2 regions of the Pseudomonas sp. S1_E05 genome follow, and region 2 is predicted to be linked to the other one. Evidence: predicted binding sites of a transcription regulator. Region 2 holds the regulator's gene; the other holds the start of a gene.
The links. The regulator FliA, encoded in region 2, starts transcription of late flagellar genes. The targets are predictions, from matches to a motif close to CTAAAGTTTNNNNNNNNNNNGCCGNTAA.
Positions count from the first base shown of each region.

Region 1: AB4N33_RS18690 (methyl-accepting chemotaxis protein) is a predicted target of FliA. The motif match lies at 2,952-2,979, and genes of this name have one in related genera.

Region 1 covers NZ_JBFRHM010000001.1:4,032,096-4,041,956, forward strand. Annotated here, with positions in the region: gene AB4N33_RS18675 (heavy metal translocating P-type ATPase) at 1-1,212, shown strand, start outside; gene cueR (Cu(I)-responsive transcriptional regulator) at 1,209-1,607, shown strand; gene AB4N33_RS18685 (PA4780 family RIO1-like protein kinase) at 1,786-2,682, opposite strand; gene AB4N33_RS18690 (methyl-accepting chemotaxis protein) at 3,127-5,073, shown strand; gene AB4N33_RS18695 (AraC family transcriptional regulator) at 5,132-5,923, opposite strand; partial or broken gene AB4N33_RS18700 (acetyl-CoA C-acetyltransferase) at 6,032-7,304, opposite strand; gene AB4N33_RS18705 (3-oxoacyl-ACP reductase) at 7,488-8,840, shown strand; gene AB4N33_RS18710 (MaoC family dehydratase) at 8,843-9,697, shown strand.
Region 2 covers NZ_JBFRHM010000001.1:3,060,140-3,070,000, reverse strand. Annotated here, with positions in the region: gene flhB (flagellar biosynthesis protein FlhB) at 1-446, shown strand, start outside; gene flhA (flagellar biosynthesis protein FlhA) at 668-2,797, shown strand; gene flhF (flagellar biosynthesis protein FlhF) at 2,809-4,140, shown strand; gene fleN (flagellar synthesis regulator FleN) at 4,251-5,081, shown strand; gene fliA (RNA polymerase sigma factor FliA) at 5,078-5,818, shown strand; gene AB4N33_RS14160 (chemotaxis response regulator CheY) at 5,986-6,357, shown strand; gene AB4N33_RS14155 (protein phosphatase CheZ) at 6,380-7,168, shown strand; gene AB4N33_RS14150 (chemotaxis protein CheA) at 7,206-9,470, shown strand; gene AB4N33_RS14145 (protein-glutamate methylesterase/protein-glutamine glutaminase) at 9,521-9,861, shown strand, end outside.

The sequences.
Region 1 (9,861 bases), 970 kb from region 2:
AAACTGGTGGACAAAGTCAGCCAGGTATTCGTGCCGACAGTCCTGCTGATCGCCCTGGCAACCCTGATCGGATGGTGGCTGTACGGGGCGCCGATGGAAACCGCGTTGATCAATGCCGTCGCGGTATTGGTGATCGCCTGCCCCTGCGCCCTTGGGCTGGCCACGCCAACCGCGATCATGGCCGGCACCGGCGTGGCGGCGCGCCACGGCATCCTGATCAAGGATGCCGAAGCCCTGGAGCGTGCCCACGCCGTCAGCGCCGTGGTGTTCGACAAGACCGGCACGCTGACGTCGGGCGCGCCGCGCATCGCCCACCTGAGTGCCCTCGACGGTGACGAAGCCGCCCTTCTGCAAATGGCTGGCGCCCTGCAACGCGGCAGCGAACACCCACTGGCCAAGGCAGTACTGGACGAATGCGCCGAACGCGGCTTGCAGGTGGCAGACGTCAGCGACAGCCAATCGCTGACTGGCCGTGGCATCGCGGGCACCCTCGAGGGCCGGCGGTTGGCGCTGGGCAATCGACGCCTGCTTCAAGAAAGCGGGCTGGACGCCGGAGCGCTCGCCGACTCCGCCACCGCTTGGGAAACCGAAGGCCGCACCCTGTCCTGGCTCATCGCCCAAACACCACAGCCACATGTGCTGGGCCTGTTCGCGTTTGGCGACACCCTCAAGCCTGGCGCGTTGCAAACCGTGCAACAGCTGCGCAGCCGCCAGATCAGCAGTCACTTGCTGACCGGTGACAATCGCGGCAGCGCCAGGGTGGTGGCCGAAGCGCTGGGCATCGAGGATGTCCACGCCGAGGTACTCCCCGCCGATAAAGCCGCCACCGTCGCGGCACTGAAGAAAACCGCAGTGGTGGCCATGGTCGGCGACGGCATTAACGACGCCCCTGCCCTGGCCGCCGCCGACATCGGCATCGCCATGGGGGGCGGCACCGACGTGGCCATGCACGCAGCCGGGATCACCCTCATGCGCGGCGATCCACGCCTGGTGCCCGCCGCGCTGGAGATCAGCCGAAGGACCTACGCGAAAATTCGCCAGAACCTCTTCTGGGCCTTCGTCTATAACCTGATCGGTATCCCGCTGGCGGCTTTCGGTTTTCTCAACCCGGTGCTGGCCGGTGCGGCGATGGCGCTGTCGAGCGTCAGCGTGGTGAGCAATGCGCTACTGTTGAAAACCTGGACACCCAAGGACCTGGAGGACATCCGATGAACATCGGCCAAGCAGCCCGCCAAAGCGGCCTGAGCGCGAAGATGATCCGCTACTACGAGTCCATCGGATTGCTCAAGGCGGCCCATCGCACTGACAGTGGCTATCGGCTGTACGGCGATGACGACTTGCATACCCTGGCGTTTATCAAACGCTCCCGGGACCTGGGGTTCTCCCTGGAGGAGGTCGGCAAGCTGCTGGCCCTGTGGCAGGACCGCCAGCGTGCCAGTGCCGACGTGAAGGCGCTGGCGCGCCAGCACATCGAGGAGCTGGAGCAGAAGATCCGCGAACTGGGACAGTTGCGCGATACCCTGCAGGACTTGGTAGAGCATTGTCAGGGCGATCACCGGCCCGATTGCCCGATCCTGAAGAACCTGGCTTCGGGGTGTTGTGCCTGAGGTTGCTCAATGACTGGGAGGCCGCCATCGCGGGCAAGCCCGCTCCTACAGTGATCTGATGAGCACTGAAAATCCCCTGTGGGAGCGGGCTTGCCCGCGATGAGGCCCTCAAAGACACCACCCCACCAAAACCATGCCCACAAAAAACCGGCCGAAGCCGGTTTCCTGATTCAACCCCTCACTGCAACCAAGGCGGTGGCGGCTCCTCGCCCCCCTTGCTCGGTGGCGCATCATCCGCCGCGCGGGCCGCCTGCTTGCGCTCTTCTTCACGGCGCGCCGCTTCGATTTCACGCATGACCCCGCCAACATCGGCCAGTTCTTCCGTATCGGCAAACTCCCCGGTCAGGACACTGCTCGGCTGCAAGGTGCCAGCCTCGTACAACGCCCACATTTCCTTGGCGTAACGGGTCTGTTTCAGCTCCGGGGCAAACCGCCCGAAGTAGGACGCCATGTTGCCCACATCCCGCTCCAGCATGCTGAACGCGTGATTGTTACCTGCAGCGTCCACCGCTTGCGGCAGGTCAATGATCACCGGACCGGTCGGCGTCAGCAGCACGTTGAACTCCGACAGGTCACCGTGCACCAGGCCAGTACACAGCATGAGCACGATCTGGGAGATCAGGAACGCGTGATATTCACGTGCCTGGTCCGGTTCCAGCACCACATCGTTCAAGCGTGGCGCGGCATCGCCGTATTCGTCGGCCACCAATTCCATCAGCAACACGCCTTCGAGGAAGTCGTACGGCTTGGGCACTCGCACACCGGCATTGGCCAGACGGAACAGCGCCGCCACTTCGGCGTTCTGCCAGGCGTCTTCGGTCTCCTTGCGGCCAAACTTGGAGCCTTTGGCCATGGCTCGGGCCTGCCGACTGTTGCGGACCTTGCGGCCTTCCTGATACTCGGCCGCCTGGCGGAAACTGCGTTTGTTCGCCTCCTTGTAGACCTTCGCGCAACGCAACTGATTGCCGCAGCGCACTACATAAACAGCTGCTTCTTTACCACTCATCAGTGGGCGCAGCACCTCGTCGACCAGACCGTCCTCGATCAGGGGTTCAATGCGTTTTGGAGTCTTCATCAGCTTTTATTCTGGGTCCTTTATTACCAAACACGCGAAAGTCATTCGTTATACGGCAATCCACTCATTGGCGGGAGGGGGTTGCCGACCTGTGAACGATGCAGATGCACACAATGTGCCGAAAAAACCGGCCCGTTGCGTTGAGGTTCATAGACCGTCAAGGATCATAGCCGAGCCCGCTGCCCTCGTTGAAGAAGGGGCGCGAGGGCATTGGCGACAGAGTTCGACATACCGCAGCGACTCCTTTCGTAGGATTTTTTCCATCATTCCTCAATTTCCCGCGCGAGCAGCCGAAGTCTTCAGTAACAAAGTGAATTGTCCGACGATCTCTTCCTTAAAAGAAGACGTCGCACCCAGGATCGGGTTCAACAATACCGTTTACGGCTGCCAATAATTCCGCGAGTCCTCTGCACTGCGTGGGTTACAAGAAAATATGGAGCGCGGATGAACATCAAACAGAAGTTGACATGGGCTTTTGCAATCATCGCCTGCTTGCCCGTGGTACTGGTCGCCACGCTGGTGGTGCTGAATCTTCGCGGTGACGCCAAGGACGATTTCGTCGACGGCAGTGGCCGTGAGATTCGCCAGGTCGCCAACGCCATGCAGTTGTTTTTCGACGGTATCAGCCAGAACGTCGAGTACCTGGCGAACCAGCCATTGGTGAAAAATGCCGATGCCAGCGTGAAAAGCCGCGTCAGCGCTGATGCTGCCCAGATTCCCGATACCGAAATCGACACCAAGCTGTTTGAACTGTTTTCCGCGCTGGCCGCCAGCCATCCAGCTTACGCCTACGTGTCCTACGGCCTGTCCAGTGGCGGTTATGCGTTCTGGCCGGGCGACGCAAAAATGTCCAACTACGACCCGCGCATTCGCCCCTGGTACAAGACGGCCATGGCCAACCCGGGCAAGACCGTGCGCACCGAGGCCTATTACTGGGCAGGCGATGACGCCGTGCTGGTGAGTACTGTTCGTGCCGTGGCCAATCAGTTGGGTGCCCAGGGTGGCGTGGTCAACATCGACGTATCGCTCAAGCAACTCACCGAGATCGTCAAGCAGATCAAACTGGGTGAAACCGGTTACCTGATGCTGCTGGAAAACAACGGCACCGTGCTGGTGGACCCGAAGCAGCCAGAACATAACTTCAAGGCCTTGGGCAGCCTCGGCGACGGTTACGCGCAACTGGCCAAGGCCGGCAAAGGACTGGTCGAGGTGGAGCTGAACGGCGAGCGCTACATGGCCAATGTGTGGCCGTCCGAGCAACTGGGCTGGACCTTCATCGGCCTGATCAAGCAAAGCGAAGTCATGAGCTCCGCGACCCAACTGACCTGGTTGATCGCAATCATCGCTGCCGTGCTGGCCGTGCTGTTTGCCGTAGTCGGGGCCAGTTTCGCCAGCCTCATCGTACGCCCGATCCGCAGTGTGGCCAGTGGCCTGGAAGGTATCGCCCAGGGTGAAGGCGACCTGACCCGGAGCCTGCAAATCCGCGGCCGCGATGAAACCGCGCAACTGGCCAACTGGTTCAACCAGTTCCTGGCGGCAATTCGCAACCTGATCCAGAGCATTGGCGGCGCCGCGAGCAAGATCCTCGACACCTCCAAGAGCTCCACGCAGGTGTCCCACGACATGGCCGAAGCGGCCGGGCGCCAGCGTGAAGCCGTGGACATGGTTTCCACCGCGTTCCACGAAATGGTCGCCACCGCCAACGAAGTCGCACGCTCCTGCAGTCAGGCCGCCGAATCGGCCGACAGTGGCCAGCGCCAGGCCCATGAAGGTCAGTTGCAGATCGACGCGGCGGTCAATAGCGTGGATCGCCTGAGTCAGGAAATCGAACAATCGGCGCAATCGATGCAACAACTGGAACGTGACAGCAACGACATCCAGTCGATTCTCGGGACGATTCGTTCGATTGCCGAACAGACCAACCTGCTGGCGCTCAACGCCGCCATCGAAGCGGCCCGGGCCGGTGAGCAGGGTCGCGGCTTTGCGGTGGTGGCCGACGAAGTGCGCGCGCTGGCCAAGCGTACCGCCGACTCCACGGCGGAAATCGACGGCCTGCTGGGCAACCTCGCCAAGCGCACCAGCGAAGTGACGCAACAGATGCATGCGAGCCTGGAAGTGTCCCAGCAATCTGTCACCCGCATCGGCGAAGCGCGTAGCAGCTTCGGGCAGATTCGTGAGTCGGTGGACGTGATCCGAGACATGAACACCCAAATCGCCACGGCGGCAGAAGAGCAACATCAGGTGGCCGAAGATATCAACCGCCACATCAGCCAGATTCATGGCGATGCGCAGTTGGTGGCGGAACTGGCGAACTCGGCGCGGCTCGACTCCCAGAGCCTGGCAGGGCTGTCCAGTGAGCTGGATGGGTTAGTGCGCAGGTTCAAGACCTGATCTGAACCGGGGTGACCTATCGCGAGCAGGCTCCGGGCGGCGTTCCGACGATTGGCGTTTACTGGCGGAACAACTCCCCTGGGGTAAATCCGAACAACCCTTTGAACGCCGCGATAAACGCCGATGTGGAGTCATACCCACAGGCCAACGCGGTGTCGGTCACACTCGCGCCCTCCTCCAGCAGGCTCAACGACGACAGCAATCGCATGCGCTGGCGCCAGCCGCGAAAGCTCAAGCCGGTTTCGCGCTGGAACAGGCGCGTCAGGGTTTTCTCCGACGTCCCCAAGCGTAGCGCCCATTGCTGCAACGTCACGTTGTGCTCGGGACTTTCGATCAGCTCGTTGCACAGCCCCAGCAAACGCTCATGGCGCGGCAACGGCAATGAAAAACCGACTTCCGGCAGGCTGGCCAATTGATCCAGCAGCACACTCACCAGCCGCGCCTGTGGGCTGTCCCCCTGTGGATACTCCACAGGCAGTTGGCAAAAGCTCTTGATCAACTCCCGCGCCAACGGCGTCACCTCCAGCACCCGACACCGCTCCGGCGCCCACTGGCAGTCTTCGCGGCGCACATACAGGCTGCGCATCTCGGCGCGCATCGACGTCACGACCTGATGGTCAAAATCCGCCGGAATCCAGATCCCCCACTGCGGAGGCGCAAAGTAACTGCCCTCGGCGGTGTGCACGCCGAGAACGCCGCTGATGGCGTAGGAGAATTGCACCCAGTCATGGCGGTGGGACGGGGTCCAGGAACCGGCGTTGAGGCTTTCGACCCGGGCGTAGAGGGGGCGTGGCAAAGCCCCGAGGACTGGAATGGTGCGTTCCAGGGTCAGTTGTCCGTTGGACGGCATTCAGGGGCCTTGTGTAGATGGGCAGGTGGTAGATGGACAGTAGGGCAAGTGCCTTATCTATTCAACACCACCAATCAGCGTGGGACCTGGTTTTAACAGATCGTCCGGTCAACGTTCGATGATCGCCGTCACGCCTTGCCCACCCGCCGCACAGATCGAAATCAGGCCCCTGCCCTTCCCGGCCGCATCGAGCAATTTCGCCAGGTTCGCCACAATCCGCCCACCGGTCGCCGCGAACGGATGCCCTGCCGCCAGCGAGCTGCCCTTGACGTTGAGCCGGCTGCGGTCGATAGAACCCAGCGGTGCATCCAGGCCCAAGCGGGTCTGGCAGTAATCGGCATCTTCCCAGGCTTTCAGGGTACAGAGCACCTGCGCGGCGAACGCCTCATGGATTTCGTAGTAATCGAAGTCCTGCAGCGTCAGACCATTGCGCGCGAGCAGACGAGGCACCGCGTACACCGGCGCCATCAGCAAACCTTCGGCGCCGTTGACAAAATCCACCGCGCCGGCCTCGCCATCGCGCAGGTAAGCCAGGATGGGCAAGCCTCGTTCCCTGGCCCACTCCTCACTGCCCAGCAGCACCAGCGACGCACCGTCGGTCAACGGCGTCGAGTTGCCCGCCGTCAGCGTCCCCTTGGCGCTCTTCTCGAAGGCGGGTTTGAGTGAAGCCAGTTTCTCCAGGCTCAGGTCCGGGCGCAGGTTGTTGTCGCGGGTCAGACCGAGAAATGGCGTCATCAGGTCGTTATGCCAGCCTTCGGCATAGGCGGCGGCCATTTTGTGATGGCTCTCCAGCGCAAGCTGATCCTGCTCGGCGCGCGGGATGCTCCAGGTCTGCGCCATTAATTCACAGTGCTCGCCCATGGAAAGGCCGGTGCGCGGCTCGCCATTGCGGGGGAAACTCGGGGATGAGATGGCCGGGACGCAATTGCAGGAACGTCTTCAGTTTGTCGCCCATGGTTTTGCCGCGATTGGCTTGCAACAGGATCCGGCGCAGCCCCTCGTTGATGCCGATGGGCGCGTCGGACGTGGTATCGACCCCGCCGGCAATGCCGCAGTCGATCTGGCCCAGCGCGATCTTGTTGGCCACCAGCAATGCCGCCTCCAGGCCAGTGCCGCACGCCTGCTGAATGTCGTAGGCCGGGGTGGTCGGCGACAGCCGCGAGCCGAGCACACATTCGCGGGTCAGGTTGAAGTCGCGCGAATGCTTGAGCACCGCACCGGCCACCACTTCGCCCATGCGCAGGCCGTGCAGGTTGAACCGTTCGATCAGGCCCTCAAGCGCCGCCGTGAGCATCGACTGATTACTCGCAGTGGCGTACGGCCCATTGGAACGGGCGAAAGGAATGCGGTTACCACCGATGATCGCGACGCGACGAGTCATGAAAAGCTCCTGATGAAATATCTCGACATAGAACCGAATCCCCCTGGACAGCCCCGTAACGCCCTGGAAATGCCTGGGGCGAAACGGCCTATCCTGTCCAAGCGTAGGCCTTATCCCGGGAATCGAACGACCGATTGCCATTCGTGGTCCACACTTTGAACCCCAGCTACCGGAGCGCGTTCCATGTCTGACCGCTATATCGACTTTGCCAATTCGTCCATCGGCCATCGACTGGTTGGGGCCCTGGGTCTGCCGTCGCCGGTACGGCTGGAGCGCTGGCAAGCTGGCCGGCTTCGGCCGGTCGAGGGCGCACTGCTGATCGGCGGCGGGCCACTGGCGCAGAAAGTCAGTGCTTTCGCCAATCGCCTGACCGATGCCATCTACAGCTATGGCACCGGGCCTTCGTTGGCGACGGCGTGGATCCCCGGCCACGGCCCGAAACTCAAGGCGGTGGTGTTCGATGCCACTGAGCTGGTGCACACCGACGCCTTGAAGCAGTTACGTGAGTTCTTTCAGCCGATCATGAAGAACCTCGACCACAGCGCTCATCTGGTGATTCTCGGGCGCGCACCGCAGGATCTGCGCGATCCGTTTGCCGCCAGCGCACAACGGGCTCTTGAGGGCTTCAGCCGTTCACTGGCCAAGGAGCTTCGCAGTGGAGGCACCTTGCAGTTGATTCAGGTTGGCGAAGGCGCCGAGGATCAACTGGAAGGCCCGCTGCGGTTTTTCCTCTCGCCCAAGAGTGCATTCGTGTCCGGCCAGGTGATCCGCTTGAATGCCTGCGATACCCCCGTCACCGACTGGACGCGGCCATTGGCGGGGCGCAAGGCTCTGGTGACGGGCGCAGCGCGGGGCATTGGAGCCTCGATTGCCGAAACCCTGGCCCGAGACGGTGCCGACGTCATTCTCCTGGATGTCCCCCCTGCCAGGACCGATCTTGAAGCCCTGGCTTCGAGGCTTGGCGGACGCAGCATTACCCTGGATATCTGCGCCGAAGATGCCGCCGCGCAATTGATGGAACAGTTGCCTGACGGGGTCGACATCGTGGTGCACAACGCCGGCATCACCCGGGATAAAACCTTGGCCAACATGACTCCGGAGTTCTGGGATGCCGTGCTTGCGGTCAATCTCAATGCCCCTCAGGTGCTGACCAAGGCCCTGCTCGACAGCGGCACGTTGCGAGACAACGGCCGGGTGATTCTGCTGGCCTCCATCAGCGGCATTGCCGGCAATCGCGGCCAGACCAACTACGCAGCGAGCAAGGCCGGCTTGATCGGTTTGGCGCAAGCCTGGGCACCGTTGCTGCATGAGCGTGGGATCAGTATCAACGCGGTGGCGCCGGGCTTCATCGAAACCCAGATGACGGCGCACATTCCCTTTGGCTTGCGCGAAGCGGGCCGGCGCATGAGCTCGCTGGGCCAGGGCGGCTTGCCGCAGGACGTGGCCGAGGCGGTGGCCTGGCTGGCGCAGCCCGGCACGGGTGCGTTCACAGGACAGGCATTGCGGGTCTGCGGCCAAAGCGTTCTGGGGGCTTAACGATGATGACCGACTGGAACACACTCGACCGTGAACCCAACCTGCCAGGGTTGTATGCGCGGGCCGCCGTGCGACGCAAGATCACGGGCACCACATTGCCAGGCACCGGGTTGCGTTGCTGGGTCGATGTCGATGCCAAAGCGCTGGCCGAGTACCGCCGCGTCTGCGGCTTTGCCGACAGTGGATTATTGCCGCCGACGTACCCACACATCCTGGCGTTTGCATTGCAGATGCAACTGCTCACGGACAAGGCATTTCCCTTTCCGTTGCTGGGGCTGATTCATTTGAGCAATCGCATTCGTGTCTTTCGCCCTCTGGGTGGCGTGAGTCGCGTTCGGGTCGGCGTGCACGTGGAGAACCTGCAACCTCATGCCAAGGGGGCAACCTTCGAGCTGGTGACGACGCTCGACGACCAGTTGGGGCCGCTGTGGCAAGCGCAAAGCCAAATGCTGTGTCGCGGGGTGAAACTCGAAGGCGAGCCGGTGGAACATGAGCTGCAGACCACACGGGTGCAAAGCGAAGTGACCCGCTGGAAAGCGCCGGCGGACATTGGTCGCCAGTACGCCAGGGTGTCCGGCGACTACAACCCGATTCACCTCAGTGCCGCGAGCGCGAAACTGTTCGGCTTTCCCCAGGCGATCGCCCATGGGTTGTGGCTCAAGGCTCGTACGCTTGCCGCGTTGGCGGAGCATTTGCCGGCGGCAAACATCGAGATCAGCGTGCAGTTTCGCAAACCGGTGCGACTGCCAGGCGATGTGTTCCTGCTCGCCAGTGCGGCAGGTTCCAGTGGTGAGTTCCAGTTGCTGGGTACTGGGGATCTTGAACACATGGCCGGCCATTGGCAGCCGATCGCCTGACGCGATTATCGCTCGTTCGCGATGGAACGAGCGGCCAGCAAACCTGTATCAGCAGGCCAGTATCCAAGGTGTTAATACCAATTGGAGAATGGCGCACCAGAGACCTTGCGACTTTCATGTAAACAACGGACGAAGGCTTCGCCGCCCACACGAACGGTGAGCTA
Region 2 (9,861 bases):
ACAAGGACTCGGAAGGGAAGCCTGAGGTCAAGCAGCGCATTCGCCAGCTTCAGCGCGAAGTGTCCCAGCGACGCATGATGGCGGCGATTCCCGAAGCTGACGTGGTCATCACTAACCCGACCCACTACGCCGTCGCGCTCAAGTACGACGCGGACAAAGGCGGAGCGCCAGTGCTGCTCGCCAAGGGCAGCGACTTCCTGGCGCTGAAGATTCGCGAAATTGCCGTGGCCAACGAAGTGATGCTGCTCGAATCGCCGGCGCTGGCGCGTTCGATCTACTACTCCACCGAGCTGGAGCAGGAAATCCCTGGCGGCCTGTACCTCGCTGTCGCCCAGGTGTTGGCCTATGTCTACCAGATCCGCCAGTACAAGGCGGGCAAGGGCAAGCGGCCTGATCCTCTGAAGGATGATTTGCCGATTCCGCCGGATTTGCGGCGCGATTCGTAATCCTTCAATGCTCCCGGCCTTGTAGGAGCGAGCTCGCTCGCGATGGTCGTCAACGATTACGCTGGCAGCCTGGCACACCACGGTGTCTGATCCGCGAGGAAGCCGCTCCTGCAAAACAGCTCTATTCCCACCCTCTGCAAAAGTTGGACAGCTTTTTGCAGTAGCCCCGGTGCGCCTGCTTCAGGCGTCAAAAGTTTGCTTTAAAGGAACGGGGAAAACCGGTGGATCGCTCTCAGTTACTCAACAGTGCCCGCACGAACATGGCCGACCTCAGTCGAGGTAATCTGGGCGTGCCGTTGTTGTTGCTGGTCATGTTGGCGATGATGATGTTGCCGGTGCCGCCGTTCCTGCTGGACGTGTTTTTCACCTTCAACATTGCCTTGTCGATTGTGGTCCTGCTGGTGTGTGTCTACGCCTTGCGGCCGCTGGATTTTGCGGTGTTTCCGACCATTCTGCTGGTGGCGACGCTGTTGCGACTGGCGCTGAACGTGGCCTCCACCCGGGTGGTCATGCTTCACGGTCAGGACGGTCACGCCGCCGCGGGCAAGGTGATCCAGGCGTTCGGCGAGGTGGTGATCGGCGGCAACTACGTGGTTGGTATCGTGGTGTTCGCCATTTTGATGATCATCAACTTCGTCGTGGTGACCAAGGGCGCCGGGCGGATTTCCGAGGTGAGTGCACGTTTTACCCTCGATGCGATGCCCGGTAAGCAAATGGCGATCGACGCCGATCTGAACGCCGGCCTGATCGATCAGGCTCAGGCGAAGGCCCGTCGTTCTGAAGTGGCTCAGGAAGCCGAGTTCTACGGTTCCATGGACGGTGCCAGCAAGTTCGTACGCGGTGACGCCATCGCCGGCCTGCTGATCCTGTTCATCAACCTGATTGGTGGCATGGCGGTCGGTATCTTCCAGCACGGCATGACCTTTGGCGACGCCGGTCGTGTTTATGCCTTGCTGACTATCGGTGACGGTTTGGTGGCGCAATTGCCATCACTGTTGTTATCTACAGCTGCTGCGATCATGGTGACCCGCGCTTCCGGTTCGGAAGACATGGGCAAGCAGATCAATCGCCAGATGTTCGCCTCGCCCAAAGCGCTCGCGGTGGCGGCGGGCTTGATGGCGGTGATGGGCCTGGTGCCTGGCATGCCACACTTCTCCTTCCTGACCATGGCCGCCCTGGCGGCCGGTGGTGCGTACCTGTTCTGGAAGAAGCAAAATGTCGCCAAGGTCCACGCGCTGCAAGAGGTCAAGCGTCAGCAGGAACTGCTGCCATCGCCAGCCCGAGCCATGGAAACCAAGGAGCTTGGCTGGGATGACGTTACGCCGATTGACATGATTGGCCTGGAGGTCGGTTACCGCCTGATTCCACTGGTGGACCGCAACCAGGGCGGCCAATTGCTCGCGCGAATCAAGGGTGTGCGCAAGAAGCTCTCCCAGGACCTCGGCTTCCTCATGCCGACAGTGCACATCCGGGACAACCTCGACCTGGCGCCAAGCGCCTACCGCCTGACCCTGATGGGCGTCATCCTGGCCGAAGCGGAGATTTATCCAGATCGCGAACTGGCGATCAACCCGGGGCAGGTCTACGGCTCGCTCAATGGCATCAACGCCAAAGATCCGGCTTTCGGGCTGGAGGCTGTCTGGATCGAAATCAGTCAGCGTGCGCAGGCGCAATCCCTTGGTTACACCGTGGTCGATGCCAGTACCGTAGTGGCGACCCACTTGAACCAGATTCTGTACAAGCACTCCAGTGAGCTGATTGGCCACGAGGAAGTGCAGCAACTCATGCAATTGCTGGCCAAAAGCTCGCCTAAGCTGGCAGAAGAGCTGGTGCCGGGCGTGGTGTCGTTGTCGCAGTTGCTCAAGGTGTTGCAGGCGTTGCTGGCCGAACATGTGCCGGTGCGTGACATCCGCAGCATTGCCGAAGCTATCGCGAACAATGCCGCCAAGAGTCAAGATACCGCCGCGTTGGTCGCTGCCGTGCGGGTCGGTGTATCCCGCGCAATCGTGCAAAGCATCGTGGGGACTGAGTCCGAGCTGCCAGTTATCACGCTGGAGCCAAGGTTGGAACAGATTTTGCTCAATAGTCTGCAAAAGGCAGGACAAGGCTCGGAAGAGGGCGTTCTGCTGGAGCCAAGCATGGCCGAGAAGCTGCAACGTTCGTTGATCGAAGCAGCCCAGCGTCAGGAAATGCAAGGTCAGCCAGTGATTCTGCTGGTGGCTGGCCCGGTCCGCGCGATGCTGTCGCGATTTGGCCGGCTGGCAGTTCCTGGCATACACGTGTTGGCTTACCAGGAAATCCCGGACAACAAGCAAGTGACCATCGTTGCGACAGTAGGGCCCAACGGCTGAGGTAGTGGTTTATGCAAGTTAAGCGTTTTTTCGCCGCCGATATGCGTCAGGCCATGAAGCTGGTTCGTGATGAGCTGGGCGCTGAGGCCGCCATCATCGGTAATCGCCGGATCGCCGGCGGTGTCGAGCTGACGGCGGCCCTGGATTACAAACTGTCGGCACTGGCCCCGCGTGTTCCCAACATGGAACTCGAGGATGAGCTGCGCAAGACCCAATCGCGGATCGTCACCGCTCAGGCCGAACTGAGCCTGCGCAGCGAAGGCGAGAGCGACAAGTCGACCAATCGCCAGTTGTTCGCCGGCTTGCCGTTGACCGCTGCCGAGCCGCTGATCGAGCCGACGTACAGCGAGCCACGCCGTGCCGCAGCTGCGCCTGCGCCCGCTGCACCGGCCGGCGTCGATCCACGGATGCTCGATTCGATGCGTTTCGAGCTCAACAGCCTGCGCGAACTGATGGAAGTACAACTGGGCTCGCTGGCGTGGAGCCAACTGCAGGGTAATGCGCCGGCCCAGGCCAACCTGTGGCGTCGTCTGCAGCGTATTGGTTTGTCCGGCCCGTTGTCGCGCGACCTGCTGGAAATGATCTCTGGCGTTGAGGAACCTCGGCAGGCCTGGCGCATGTTGCTGGCGCACCTGGCGCGGATGATCAGCACGCCGGAAGTCGAGCCACTGGAAGAAGGAGGCGTGATTGCCATGGTCGGTCCGGCCGGCATGGGCAAGACCACCACCCTGGCCAAACTGGCGGCCCGCTACGTGCTCAAGTACGGCGCGCAGAGCATTGCCCTGGTGAGCATGGACAGCTACCGCATCGGTGCCCAGGAGCAACTCAAGACCCTGGGGCGCATTCTCAACGTCTCGGTCACCCACGTCGATCCGGGCCAGTCCCTGGTTCAGGCACTGGATCCGTTGCTGCGCAAGCGCGTGGTGTTGATCGATACCGCCGGCCTCCAGGCCAGCGATCCAGCGCTGCGCATGCAGCTTGAAAGCCTGGCCGGTCGTGGCATCCGGGCAAAAAATTACCTGGTGCTCGCAACCACCAGCCAGAAGCAGGTTCTAACGGCCGCTTATCATAGTTACAAGCGCTGCGGGCTGGCAGGCTGCATCCTGACTAAACTGGATGAAACGGCTAGTTTGGGCGAAGTGTTGAGCCTGGCAATCAGTCATGAATTGCCGGTGGCTTACCTCACCGATGGACCACGTATTCCGGATGACTTGCATTTGCCGCGCCGTCATCAGTTGGTCAGTCGCGCCGTCAGCGTGCAAATGCAGGAAGAACCCAGCGAAGAAGCCATGGCTGACATGTTCGCTGACATCTACCACAGTCCGACCAAGCAGGTTGGCTGAGGTGAACAGTTTTTGTACCTACATCGATGGTCTGCCAGGCATTGTTCCAGTTGCGAACGCGCAGCCAGTCATGTGGCCTCCGTCTATGCAAGACAAGGTAAAGAAATAACATGGGCAGCATGCATCCCGTACAGGTGATCGCGGTGACCGGCGGCAAGGGTGGCGTCGGCAAGACTAACGTGTCAGTGAACTTGTCCCTGGCTCTAGCGGAGCTAGGCCGGCGGGTCATGCTGCTGGACGCCGATCTGGGGCTGGCGAACGTCGACGTTCTGCTGGGCCTGACACCCAAACGCACCCTGGCCGACGTGATCGAGGGCCGCTGCGAGCTGCGTGACGTATTGTTGCAAGGCCCCGGCGGCATCCGCATCGTTCCCGCCGCCTCCGGCACACAGAGCATGGTGCACCTGAGTCCGGCCCAGCATGCCGGCCTGATTCAGGCGTTCAGCGATATCGGCGACAACCTCGATGTGCTGGTGATCGATACCGCTGCGGGTATTGGTGACTCGGTAGTCAGTTTTGTCCGCGCCGCCCAGGAAGTCCTCCTGGTGGTCTGCGACGAGCCAACGTCCATCACCGACGCTTACGCTCTGATCAAGCTGCTCAACCGTGATTACGGCATGAACCGTTTCCGCGTCCTGGCCAACATGGCCCAGAGCCCTCAGGAAGGGCGCAACCTGTTCGCCAAGTTGACAAAGGTCACGGATCGTTTCCTTGACGTCGCCCTACAATACGTCGGCGCGGTGCCCTACGACGAAAGCGTACGCAAGGCCGTCCAGAAGCAGCGCGCTGTTTATGAAGCTTTCCCGCGTTCCAAGTGCTCGCTGGCTTTCAAGGCCATTGCACAGAAGGTCGATACCTGGCCACTGCCCGCCAACCCGCGCGGGCACCTGGAGTTTTTCGTCGAGCGCCTCGTGCAACAAACGGCAGGACCCGTGCTATGACCGCCAGCGGTTACAACCTCTACAAGAAATCGGCGCGTGACGCGCAGTACGAGCTGATCGAGCGTTACGCGCCACTGGTCAAACGCATTGCGTATCACTTGTTGGCGCGCCTGCCGGCCAGTGTTCAGGTCGAAGACCTGATCCAGGCCGGGATGATCGGCCTGCTGGAAGTGTCCACCAAATACGACGCCAGCAAAGGCGCCAGTTTCGAGACGTACGCGGGCATTCGAATCCGTGGCGCCATGCTTGATGAAGTGCGCAAGGGGGATTGGGCGCCACGCTCGGTTCACCGCAATACCCGCATGGTCAGCGACGCAATTCGCTCGATTGAAGCTAAAACCGGCCGTGACGCTAAAGATCACGAAGTTGCGGCCGAACTCCAATTGAGTCTCGATGATTATTACGGGATTTTGAACGACACCCTGGGCAGCCGGTTATTCAGTTTCGACGATCTTTTGCAGGACGGCGAACACGAAGGGCTGCATGAGGATGGCGCGAGTGCTCATCTCGAGCCGTCACGCGATCTGGAAGACGAACGCTTCCAGGCGGCGCTGGCGGACGCGATTGCCAATTTGCCGGAGCGCGAGCGACTGGTGTTGGCGCTGTACTACGACGAAGAATTGAATCTCAAGGAAATCGGTGAGGTCCTGGGGGTCAGCGAATCTCGGGTCAGCCAGTTACACAGCCAGTGCGCGGCCCGTTTGCGGGGGCGTTTGGGGGAGTGGCGAGCGCGCTGAAGGCAGTGTGGGGACACTGCGAACGTGGCTGGTGCGGGGTTGAACCGCGCCGGTCTCGATCTGTTGTGCTCCAGACAGTCATTGAGTGCTCTGCCGAATTGATTGAAATGGCGCGTCCAGGTGCTGGGCGCGTTTAAGACTGCTTGGAGGTCGAATTGGACAAGAACATGAAAATCCTCATCGTTGATGACTTTTCAACGATGCGGCGGATCATCAAGAACCTGTTGCGTGACCTTGGGTTCACCAACACGGTTGAGGCTGACGATGGCATCACCGCCATTCCGGTTCTCAACAGCGGAAGCATCGACTTTCTGGTAACCGACTGGAACATGCCTGGCATGACCGGTATCGATCTGCTGCGCCACGTGCGCGCCGACGAAAAACTCAAGCACCTGCCGGTATTGATGGTCACTGCAGAAGCCAAGCGCGAGCAGATCATCGAAGCCGCCCAGGCCGGTGTAAACGGTTATGTCGTCAAACCCTTCACGGCCCAGGCGTTGAAAGAAAAAATCGAGAAGATTTTCGAACGCATCGGTTGAGTCACCGCGCCACGGGGGAGCTATGGACCACAAAGAATCTTCACAGGGCGAGTTCGAGTCGACCCTGAAAAAACACGCGGTCGAATTGGTCGAAAGCCTTGAAAAAGGCAAGTTCGGTGACGCGGTACAACTGATCCATGAGCTCAATCAGACCCGTGACCGCGGCCTGTATCAGGAAGTGGGCAAGCTCACCCGCGAATTGCATAGCGCGATCGTCAATTTCCAGATTGATCCGCACATGCCGCAAGCCGAGGAAGTGTCCCAGATCACGGATGCCACCGAGCGCCTGGGGTATGTTGTCAAGCTGACCGAGGCCGCTGCGAACCGCACCATGGATCTGGTCGAAAGCTCAACGCCTCTGGTCAACAGCCTTGGCGATGAAGCCCAGGCATTGAGCACGGACTGGGGGCGTTTCATGCGCCGCGAAGTCGGGGCCGAAGAGTTTCGCGAACTGGCGCGGCGTGTCGACGGTTTCCTGGCTCGCAGCAGCAAGGACAACCGGGCGGTATCGAGCAACCTCAACGACATTCTGCTCGCGCAGGATTACCAGGATCTCACCGGTCAGGTGATCAAGCGTGTGACGCAATTGGTCACGGACGTTGAAACCAATCTGCTCAAACTTGTGCTCATGGCCAGTCAGGTGGACCGCTTTGCGGGCATCGAACATGACCGGGAAGCGATGCTTGCAGAAAAAGATCCACAAAAACATCTCTCTCAGGGTGAAGGTCCGCAGATTCATGCCGATAAAAGAGAAGACGTTGTGTCCGGTCAGGACGATGTGGACGATTTGCTATCCAGCCTTGGATTTTAGGTTTTATTAGACCTGTTCTGTTAGGAGCACACCATTAATGAGCTTCGGCGCCGATGAAGAGATCCTTCAGGATTTCCTGGTTGAGGCCGGCGAGATTCTAGAGCAACTGTCCGAGCAGCTGGTCGAGCTGGAAAGTCGACCTGATGATGCGGACTTGCTCAATGCAATTTTTCGCGGTTTTCACACTGTAAAAGGGGGCGCCGGCTTCCTCCAGCTCAATGAGCTGGTGGAGTGCTGTCACATCGCCGAGAACGTGTTTGACATCCTGCGCAAGGGTGAACGTCGCGTCGACTCGGAATTGATGGACGTGGTTCTCGAAGCACTGGACTCGGTGAACAGCATGTTCAGCGAAGTTCGCGACCGTAGCCCGATTACGGCTGCTACGCCTGAATTGCTCGCCGCGCTGGCTCGTCTGGCCGAGCCGCAATCGGCTGATGAGGCCGCGCCGGTTGCAGCCGTGGCTGAAGAGCCACAAGCAGCGGCGCAAGCCGAATCAGGCGACATCACCGACAACGAATTCGAACAGTTGCTGGACTCGCTGAACGCCGTCAAGGCCGAAGCCGAGGCGCCGGTGGCCGCTGCGGTCGAAACGTCCGAGGTGGCCAGTGATGAGATCACCGACGCCGAGTTCGAGTCGCTGCTCGACCAGTTGCACGGCAAGGGCCAGTTCGCCGCCGATGCGGTCGGTGCCGCGCCAGCCGCACCTGCGGCCAGCGCGAGCGCGAAAGAGCCGGGCGACAGCTCCGACATCACCGACGACGAGTTCGAGGCACTGCTCGATCAGTTGCATGGCAAAGGTAACTTTGCGGTCGACGCATTGGAGTCGGCCATCGCATCGGTCCCTGCGTCGGCTGCGCCAAACGCTGCCGCTGCCGGCAGCGATCTGATCACCGATCACGAATTTGAATCGTTGCTCGATGATTTGCACGGCAAAGGCAAGTTCACCGATGTGAACGGCGGTGCGTCTGCTGCTTCGGTGGCAACACCTGTGGCCAAGGCTCCGGCGGCGGCTGCCAAGGCGTCCGAGCCCAAGGCCGAAACACCGAAGCCTGCTGCCGCAGCCAAACCAGCTGCCGCACCGGCACCTGCCCGCGCGGCAGCGGCGCCGCCGGCGGAAAAACCGGCGAGCGAAGCCGAGACCACCGTGCGGGTCGACACCGCACGCCTCGACGAAATCATGAACATGGTCGGTGAACTGGTGCTGGTGCGTAACCGCCTGGTGCGCCTGGGCGCCAACAGCGCCGATGAAGCCATGTCCAAGGCCGTGTCGAACCTCGACGTGGTCACTGCCGACTTGCAGACCGCGGTCATGAAGACCCGGATGCAGCCGATCAAGAAAGTCTTCGGGCGCTTCCCGCGCCTGGTTCGTGACCTGGCTCGCCAGCTCAAGAAAGAGATCAACCTGGAGTTGGTCGGTGAAGAGACCGACCTCGACAAGAACCTCGTCGAGGCCCTGGCCGATCCGCTGGTCCACTTGGTGCGAAACGCCGTCGACCACGGTATCGAGTCGCCGGAAGAGCGCGAAGAATCGGGCAAGGCCCGGGGTGGCAAAGTCATCCTCGCCGCCGAACAGGAAGGCGACCACATCCTGCTGTCGATCTCCGATGACGGCAAGGGCATGGACCCGAATGTCCTGCGCGCCATCGCGGTAAAACGCGGGGTGATGGACAAGGACGCGGCCGACCGCCTGAGCGACACCGAGTGCTACAACCTCATCTTCGCCCCGGGTTTCTCGACCAAGACCGAGATCTCCGACGTGTCGGGTCGTGGCGTGGGCATGGACGTGGTGAAAACCAAGATTTCCCAGCTCAACGGTTCGATCAACATCTACTCGACCAAGGGCCAGGGTTCGAAGATCGTCATCAAGGTGCCGTTGACGCTGGCGATCATGCCGACCCTGATGGTCATGCTCGGCAACCAGGCGTTTGCGTTCCCGCTGGTAAACGTCAACGAGATTTTCCACCTCGACCTGTCGACCACCAACGTGGTGGATGGCCAGGAAGTGGTGATCGTGCGGGACAAGGCGCTGCCGTTGTTCTACCTCAAGCGCTGGCTGGTCAGTTCTGCCGCTCACGAAGAGCAGCGTGAAGGCCACGTGGTGATCCTCTCGGTGGGCACACAGCGGATCGGCTTCGTCGTCGATCAACTGGTGGGCCAGGAAGAGGTGGTCATCAAGCCATTGGGCAAAATGCTCCAGGGAACCCCAGGCATGTCGGGCGCCACCATCACCGGTGACGGTCGCATCGCACTGATTCTCGATGTTCCGAGCATGCTCAAGCGTTACGCCGCACGGCGTATTTGATTCAGGGGGAGCGGGGCGCTAGTGCCCCGCCGCCGCCTAACGGAGTGTTTATGGCAGTCAAGGTCCTGGTGGTGGACGATTCGGGTTTTTTCCGCCGCCGCGTCTCGGAAATTCTTTCAGCAGACTCCAACATCCAGGTCGTCGGTACGGCGACCAACGGTAAAGAAGCGATCGATCAGGCGCTGGCCCTCAAGCCGGACGTGATCACCATGGACTACGAGATGCCGATGATGGATGGCATCACGGCGGTGCGGCACATCATGCAGCGCTGCCCGACTCCGGTGTTGATGTTCTCCTCGCTGACGCACGAAGGCGCCCGGGTCACCCTGGATGCGCTGGACGCTGGTGCGGTGGATTTCCTGCCGAAGAATTTCGAAGACATCTCGCGTAA